DNA from 2 places in the Streptosporangium fragile genome. Region 1 is predicted to be linked to the other one. Evidence: predicted binding sites of a transcription regulator. Region 1 holds the regulator's gene; the other holds the start of a gene.
What was found. Region 1 encodes HspR, which represses chaperone genes until heat shock. Its sites were predicted from a motif close to ANTTGAGTCNNNNNGACTCAANT; they were not measured.
Positions count from the first base shown of each region.

Region 2: the regulator HspR is predicted to act here: its motif matches at 2,549-2,571, upstream of lon (endopeptidase La).

Region 1 covers NZ_BAAAVI010000016.1:136,783-141,165, reverse strand. The annotation lists gene clpB (ATP-dependent chaperone ClpB) at 1-1,000, opposite strand, end outside; gene ABD841_RS13540 (heat shock protein transcriptional repressor HspR) at 1,345-1,692, opposite strand; gene dnaJ (molecular chaperone DnaJ) at 1,695-2,882, opposite strand; gene grpE (nucleotide exchange factor GrpE) at 2,920-3,549, opposite strand; gene dnaK (molecular chaperone DnaK) at 3,578-4,383, opposite strand, start outside.
Region 2 covers NZ_BAAAVI010000007.1:36,903-41,285, forward strand. The annotation lists gene ABD841_RS06735 (GNAT family N-acetyltransferase) at 78-527, shown strand; gene ABD841_RS06740 (TetR/AcrR family transcriptional regulator) at 581-1,186, opposite strand; gene ABD841_RS06745 (biliverdin-producing heme oxygenase) at 1,450-2,103, opposite strand; gene lon (endopeptidase La) at 2,584-4,383, shown strand, end outside.

The DNA of each region.
Region 1 (4,383 bases):
GGAAGCGGCGCTCCAGCGCGGGGTCCTTCTCGATGCGCTCGCGGTACTCGTCCAGCGTGGTCGCGCCGATCATCCGCAGCTCGCCGCGGGCCAGCATGGGCTTGAGCATGTTGCCGGCGTCCATCGCGCCCTCGGCGGCGCCGGCGCCGACCATGGTGTGCAGCTCGTCGATGAAGGTGACGACCTGGCCGTTGCTCTCCTTGATCTCGCTGAGGACGGCCTTGAGGCGCTCCTCGAACTCGCCGCGGTACTTGGCGCCGGCGACCATCGCGCCGAGGTCGAGCGCGATCAGACGCTTGTCGCGCAGGCTGGAGGGCACGTCACCCGCGACGATCCGCTGGGCCAGCCCCTCCACCACGGCGGTCTTGCCGACACCGGGCTCGCCGATGAGGACGGGGTTGTTCTTCGTCCGGCGGCTGAGGACCTGGACGACCCGCCGGATCTCCGAGTCACGGCCGATCACGGGGTCGAGCTTGCCCGCCCGCGCCCGCTCGGTCAGATCGATCCCGTACTTCTCCAGCGCCTGGTAGGTGTCCTCCGGGGTCTCGCTGGTCACCCTGGCGTGCCCGCGCACCTTCTCGAAGGCGTCGAGCAGCGCGTTCGGGGTGGCGCCGCGCGACCTGAGCAACTCGGCGATCGGACCGCCGTCGGCGGCGAGACCGACCAGGAGGTGCTCGGTCGAGACGTAGTCGTCCTCAAGCTGACGGGCCCGCTGAGCCGCGGTGTTCAGCACGGTGAGCAACTGCCGGGAGCTCGACGGGGCGCTGACCGTGGCGCCCTGCGCCTTGGGCAGGGCCGCGAGCTGCTTCTCGGCCTCGGTCCGCAGCTGCTTCCAGTCGGCGCCCACCGCCTCCAGCAGGGGCACGGCGGTGCTGCCCGACAGCGCAAGCAAAGAGGTGAACAGGTGAGCCGGGGCGACCTCGGGGTTGCCTTCGGCGGCCGCCCGCCGGATGGCGGAGGACACCGCCTCCTGGCTCTTCTGGGTAAGTTTGTAATCCATGCTTGTGGCCTCACTCTGTGTCTGTGGCGACGCTGCGTTCACGGCGACGCTGCGCGTCGCGGCTCGGGTGCTCTGACCCGGCTCCTTCCCTCGTCGCCGGCGCACCCTCGCGGACTCCCGCGCTCCTCGGTCCGGTCGCCGGTGTGCCCGAAGGGCCCAAACAGTCGCCGGTGTGCCCGAACAATCCCCAAACAGTCGCCGGTGTGTCCGAGTGGTCCTCAAACAGTCGTCTGTGTGTCCGCAGGTCGCTTCTCGGTGCGGTCGCCGGTGTGTTCCGGACGAGAATCCCTCGGTCCGGTCGCCGGTGTTCCCCTGTGGTGGACACCCCCCGATGTCTCGCAGAGTCAGGCGGGTGGCAGCTGGTACTGGATCAGTGCACGGATCATGGCCATCTCCGCGCGCAGGCGCTCGTTCTCGTCACGCAGGCGCAGAGCCTCGTTCTCCAGGGTCAGGATCCTTTTGATGCCCGCGAGGTTGATGCCCTCCTCCTGGGAGAGCCGCTGGACCTCGCGGAGCATCACGATGTCGCGGGTGGAGTACAGGCGGCCGCGCCCGGCCGACCGGCCTGGACTGACCAGGCCGAGACGGTCGTACTGCCGCAGGGTCTGCGGGTGCAGACCCGACAGCTGGGCGGCCACCGAGATGACGTATACAGGAGTGTCGTCCGACAGATCGAAGTAGTTGGCGTCCATGGCTACTCGCTTCTGGCCTGTTGGATGAGGTCCGCCCGCGGGTCGACACCCGCGGTGGCGTCGCGGAACTCCTCAAGGGCTCCCCGTGCCTTGTCCTCCAGACGCTGCGGCACCAGGACCTCGATCGTGGCGAGCAGGTCGCCCTTGGTGCCGTCCTTGCGGGTCACACCCCTGCCCCGCACCCGGAAGGTGCGGCCGTTCGGGGTGCCCTCGGGGATGCGCAGCGTGACCGGCATGCCCTTCAGGATCGGCACCTTGATCTCGGCGCCCAGCGCCGCCTCGGTGAAGGTGACCGGAACGGTGATCGTCAGGTTCTCACCCGTCCTGCCGAACACCGGGTGCGGCTTGACGTGGATCAGCACGTACAGGTCGCCGGCCGGGCCGCCGTTCTCACCGGGCGCGCCCTTGCCCTTGATCCTGATGCGCTGGCCGTCGCCGACGCCGGCCGGGATGCGCGCCTGGATCGTGCGGGTGCTCTTGCCCCGCCCGCTCCCGTCGCACACCGGGCACGGGTCGTCCACCAGCAGGCCGCGGCCCTTGCAGTCGCGGCACGGCTCGGAGAAGGCGAAGTTGCCCAGGTTGCGGCTGGCCGCCCCGGTGCCCTCACAGGTCGGGCAGACACGCGGGGTGGTGCCGGCCTTGGCGCCGGTGCCACTGCATGCCGCGCAGGCGGAGGAACTGGTCAGGCGGAGCGAGACCGTGGTGCCCTCCACCGCCTCGGAGAAGGAGAGCGTGACCTCCGACTCGACGTCCTGGCCCCGTCGCGCCCTGGTGGTCGTCCCGCCGGGACGGGTCGTGCCGCCCCGGTTGAACAGGCCGCCGAAGATGTCGCCGATGCGGTCTCCCGCACCCTGCTGGCCGGTGCCCCCGAACAGGTCCCCCAGGTCGAAGGGGAACCCGCCGCGGGGAGCCCCCCCGCCCCCCGCGTAACCGCCGAGCCCCGATCCGAACAGCGTCCGCGCCTCGTCGTACTCCTTGCGGCGCTTGGTGTCGGACAGGACGTTGTAGGCCTCGGAGACCTCCTTGAACTTGGCGGTGCTCTCGGAGTCCGCCGAGCTTCCGGGGTTGGCGTCGGGGTGGTGCTGCCTGGCCAGCTTCCGGTACGCCTTCTTGATCTCCTCGGCCGTGGCGGTCTTGGGCACACCAAGGACGGCGTAGTAGTCCTTCTCCAGGTAGTCCTTGGTGCTCATCTATGTTCCTTCTCAGAGAGATCAGATATGGGGGGTGTCAGTTTTCGTCCGTGTCGGACGTGGCCGGCGCGGCGGGCTCCTCGGGCTCGGCGACCGAGACCCTGGCGGGACGGAGCACCCGCTCGCCGATCCGGTAACCGGGCTGCAGGATCTCCACGCAGGTCGGCTCGGTGACGTCGGCGGAGTAGCTGTGCAGCAGCGCCTCGTGCACCGTCGGGTCGAACGGCTCGCCCTTGGTGCCGAAGGTGCTCAGCCCCAGCTTGCCGGTGACCGCCTCCAGCGACTCGCTCACCTTGGCGAAGCCGCCGGTGAGCTCGCCGTGCTCGCGGGCCCGGCCGATGTCGTCGAGGACCGGCAGCAGCTCGGCCAGCACGCCGGCCACCGCCTGCTCCTTGACCGTCGCCCGGTCCCGCTCGACGCGCTTGCGGTAGTTGGAATACTCGGCCTGAAGACGCTGCAGGTCCGCGGTGCGCTCCGCGAGCTGGGTGGCCAGTTCGATCGATGCGAGGTCGGAGGCCAGGGAGGAGGACTGCTCGTCCTGCCCCCTGGTCGCCTGCCCTTGCGCGTCCGACGGGCTCGCCTCGCGTGCCTGCCCCGTCTCCGGGTCTATCTTTCGGTTGTCGCGGATCACCGGCTCCTCCCCGGAACCGTTCTCGCGCGTGCTCACGCTGGTGCTCCCCTCGGCTTTCCGAACGTCACTTGCCGCCGTCGCGCTTCGGCTCTTCGTCGACGATCTCGGCCTCGACCACGTCGTCGTCCTTGCGCTCGCCCGCGGCGTCACCCTGCGGGGCGCCGGTCGGGGCCTCGGACGCCTGCGACTGGGCGTAGATGGCCGAGCCCATCTTCTGGCTGACCGTGGCGAGCTTCTCCGCGGAGGCGCGGATCGCGGCCGAGTCGGTGCCCTCCAGAGTCTTCTTCAGCTCGGAGACGGCGTCGTTGACCTCGGTCTTGATGTCGTCCGGGATCTTGTCGCCGTTCTCGTTGAGGAACTTCTCGGTCTGGTAGACGAGCGAGTCGGCGTTGTTGCGCGTCTCGGCCTCTTCGCGGCGCTTCTTGTCCTCTTCGGCGTAGGACTCGGCCTCGCGCATCATGCGCTCGATGTCGTCCTTCGGCAGCGCGGAGCCGCCGGTGATCGTCATCGTCTGCTCCTTGCCGGTGCCGAGGTCCTTGGCGGAGACGTTGACGATGCCGTTGGCGTCGATGTCGAAGGTGACCTCGATCTGCGGGATGCCGCGCGGCGCCGGGGCGATGCCGGTCAGCTCGAAGGTGGCCAGCTTCTTGTTGTACGCCGCGATCTCGCGCTCGCCCTGGTAGACCTGGATCTGCACCGACGGCTGGTTGTCCTCGGCCGTGGTGAAGACCTCCGAGCGCTTGGTCGGGATCGTGGTGTTGCGCTCGATGATCTTCGTGAAGATCCCGCCCTTGGTCTCGATGCCGAGCGAGAGAGGGGTCACGTCGAGCAGCAGGACGTCCTTGACCTCGCCCTTGAGCACGCCGGCCT
Region 2 (4,383 bases), on a different contig from region 1:
GACGGGCGGCTCCGCGGGACGCCTCGGTTCTCGCGGCCGTCCAGACAGCCTCCTGGCGGGAGGCGTTCCGCGGGCTCATGCCGGAGGAATACCTGGCGAGCCTCGACACCGAGGCGTTCCGGGCAGCGTGGGACGACAGGATCACCGAATCCCGGTGGCCGTCGTCGGGCACGTTGGTGGCCGAGGAAGCCGGCCGGGTCGTCGGTTACTCGCGCTTCTACCCCACCGACGACACCGACGACGATCCGGCGGTCGTGGGCATGATCGGTTCCATGTACACGCTGCCCGAGGTCTGGGGCACGGGTGCCGGCAAGGCGCTCATGGCCGGAGTCGTCGACACCCTGGCCGGGGCCGGATACTCCCAGGCCACCCTCTGGGTGCTGGAGGGCAATCACCGGGCCCGGGAGTTCTACCGGCGACAGGGGTGGGACGGGGACGGCGGACTGGTCGAGGAGCGTGGCGACGGTTTCCCCATCACCAAGGTCCGCTATCGCCGCCCCCTGCCCGGCGCACCGGCGCCTTCCTAGCGGCGCCGGTCACGGAGCGGCGGTCGCCGTGCCGCCACGGGGCGGCCGGCGGGTCAGGCGGGGACGCGGCAGCCCAGGCCGCGCAGGACGAAGCCCGAGACGATCTCCTCGGCCTCCTCCGGGGTCACGGCCCCGCTGAGCAGCGGAACCCGCTCGGCGCCGATGACGGCGAGGATGATCCGGGCGGTGGCGGCCACGTCGGCGGCCTGGAAGTCGCCGGACGCCACGCCGCTGTCGATGATGCCGGTCAGGATGCGCTGCATCGGCTCGACGTGGTCGGCCAGGCGCTGGTAGGCGTCGGGGCCCAGGGCCGCCGACAGGTCGGCGGGGCCGGGATGCGGGTGGGCGAGCAGCCCGGCCAGCTGGAGCCTGACGAACACCCGCAGCCGTTCGGCGGGGGTGGCACGCTCGGGCAGCTCCCGCTCGTAGCTGTCGATGAAGTAGTGGGTCACCCGCTCGGTGAAGGCCAGCAGCAGCGCGGCCTTGTCGGGGAAGTAGTTGTACAGGACGGTGCGGGTGATGCCGGCCTCGCTCGCCACGTCCGTCATCGAGATGGTGTCGATGCCCTGTTCGCGGGTGAGGCGCGAGACCGCCCGCAGGATGCGTTCCTGCGTCTGGGCGCGGTGCTCGCCGATGGTCGCGGCCGAAATCCGGGGCATCGTCCCATGGTCGCACAGTGTCCGGCACCGCGGGCAGGCTGTGAGCGTTCGCGGGCACCCGTGAGCGCCCGGGTTCGTGCCTGTGAGCGCCCGGGCCCGCACCCGTGAGCGCCCGGGCCCGCACCCGCGCGGACCGGTACCCGCGGGGCGGTGACCGGTCGCCGCGCCCCGGTGCCGGACACGCGGGAACGCTCCGGCGCGCCATGGCGCACCGGAGCGTCGCGTGCCGCGGGAGCGGGGATCGCGGAAGGGGTTCCCCGGTCTCAGGCGGCGAGCTCGGCCCGTGCCACCCGGCCGAGTTCGGCCAGGACCTCGGTGTTGAGAAGGTAGGCGAGCTTGGTCTCGCGGACCAGCCGCCGCTTCTCGGCCTCGTCGAGGGGCAGCGCGTCCAGCCGGGCACGGTACTCGTTCTTGAAGCGGGGCAGGCTGCCGATCCCGTCGAAGAGATAGAAGTCGACGCCGCCGCCCGGCCGGTAACCGTAGATCTTCTGCAGCTCCATCCGGATGAACTGGCCCCCGGACAGGTCGCCCATGTAGCGGGTGTAGTGGTGGGCGATGTAGCCCGCCGGCCAATCGGCGACCTGGTTGATGCGGGCGACCAGGGTCAGCGTCGGCTTGGACGGCTCGATCCGGGACCGCCAGCCGGACCCGTAGATCGTCTCCAGGTCACGGACCAGCGCCTCCTCCCGGTAGAGCTCGGGGAAGACGAAAGGCGCGGCGACGGGGTCGGTGGCGAGCGCGCGGGAGGCGCTCTCCAGGGCGACGTAGGCGAAGTAGTGCTGGGCGACCATCTCGCCGTACGCCTCGGGGCTGAGCCGGCCCGCCATCAGTGCCTTGAGGTAGCCGTCGTCCTCGGCGGACTCGTGCTCGCCCCAGGTGGCGTTCCTGAGGACTTCGGAGAACGGCGAATCACTCATGATCACTCCGCGACGAGGGGGCCTTTCATGACACAGTGTCACAAAGGGGGCGGCACCTCGTCAAGCTGATGACGACACCCTGTCATTAAACGTCATCGGAGTGCTCCGGCGTCGACCTGCGACGCGCGCCGGCCGCCTCGGGCGCGTCCGGGAAGCCACACCGATGCCGGCAGCTGGCGAACAGCGGGAGCCAGGCCGGCCGGCGCGGAAGCCGGGCGGGTTCGTCCGGCGCGGCCGAGGGCGGCCAGGGCGGGGTTGCGCAGCGACCGGCTGCCCGGCTCGAAGTAGTCGCTGTGCCCGGAGACGGGCGGGTCGCGGCGTGGAGCCGCCACCGGGCGCCGGGGCGGGCCGGTGTCGCGTGGAGGTGGCCCACCAGGTGAATTACACAATTACGATCGCTCACAGCGAACACGCTCAAGCCTGGGAACAATCTGGGACTCCTGTTAATTGAGTCTGTACAACTCAACCCTTGGAGTGCACATGAGTGAGAGCTTGATCCTCCCGGTCCTGCCGCTCGACGACGAGGTCGTGCTGCCGGGCATGGTGGTACCGCTTGACCTGTCCGAGACCGAGGTCCGGGCCGCGATCGACGCGGCTCAGGCTCTCGCTGACAACAAGCCCGCGGTGCTCCTCGTTCCCCGCATCGACGGCAAGTACGGCCCGGTGGGCGTCAGGGCGGTGGTCGAGCAGGTGGGCAGGCTGCCCGGCGGCGAGCCCGCCGCCGTCGTGCGCGGCGTCGACCGCGTCCGCGTGGGCACCGGCACGACCGGTCCCGGCGCGGCCCTGTGGGTGCAGGCCACCCGCATCACGCCCGTCGCCGCCGGCGAGCGCGCCCACGAGCTCGCCAAGGAGTACAAGGCGCTGGCCACCACGATCCTGCAGAAGCGCGGCGCGTGGCAGGTCGTCGACGCGGTCAACCAGATGAACGACCCGTCGATCCTCGCCGACAACTCCGGGTACGCCCCCTGGCTGACCACGCGGCGCAAGGCCGAGATCCTCGAGACCCCCGACCCGGCCGACCGGCTGGAGAAGCTGGTCGAGTGGTCGCGCGAGCACCTGGCCGAGCTCGACGTGGCCGAGACGATCCGCAAGGACGTCCAGGAGGGCATGGAGAAGCAGCAGCGCGAGTTCCTGCTCCGCCAGCAGCTCGCCGCGGTCCGCAAGGAGCTCGCCGAGCTGAACGGTGACACCTCCGCCTCCGAGGAGGAGGACTACCGTTCCCGCGTCGAGGCCGCCGACCTGCCGCCGAAGGTGCGCGAGGCGGCCCTCAAGGAGGTCGACAAGCTGGAGCGGACCTCCGACCAGTCGCCCGAGACCGGCTGGATCCGCACCTGGCTCGACACCGTCCTCGACATCCCGTGGAACGAGCGGACCGAGGACTCCTACGACATCGCCGCGGCCCGCGAGGTCCTCGACGCCGACCACACCGGCCTCGACGACGTCAAGGACCGCATCATCGAATACCTGGCCGTCCGCGGACGCAGGGCCGAGAAGGGCCTCGGCGTGGTCGGCGGCCGCCGCAGCGGCGCGGTCCTCGCGCTGGCCGGTCCTCCCGGGGTCGGCAAGACCTCGCTCGGCGAGTCCGTGGCCCGCGCCATGGGCCGCAAGTTCGTCCGCGTCGCCCTCGGCGGCGTCCGGGACGAGGCCGAGATCCGCGGGCACCGGCGCACCTACGTCGGCGCGCTGCCCGGCCGCATCGTCCGCGCCATCCGCGAGGCCGGGTCGATGAACCCGGTCGTGCTGCTCGACGAGGTCGACAAGGTCGGCTCCGACTACCGCGGCGACCCGACGGCCGCCCTGCTGGAGGTGCTCGACCCGGCGCAGAACCACACCTTCCGCGACCACTACCTGGAGGTCGAGCTCGACCTGAGCGACGTGCTCTTCCTGGCGACCGCCAACGTGCTGGAGGCCATCCCCGGCCCGCTGCTGGACCGCATGGAGGTCGTGACGCTCGACGGCTACACCGAGGACGAGAAGGTCGCCATCGCCCGCGACCACCTGCTCCCGCGCCAGCTCGACAAGGCCGGCCTCACCGCCGAGGACGTCGTCCTCGGGGAGGACGCGCTGCGCAAGCTCGCCGGCGAGTACACCCGCGAGGCCGGCGTCCGGTCCCTGGAGCGCTCGATCGCCAGGATCCTGCGCAAGGTCACCGCGAACGTCGCGCTGGGCGAGGCGGAGCTGCCCGTGACGGTGGACGACCTCGTCCCCTACCTGGGCCGTCCCCGGCACGTGCCGGAGTCCTCGCTGCCCGAGTCGCGCCAGCGCACCGCGGTGCCCGGC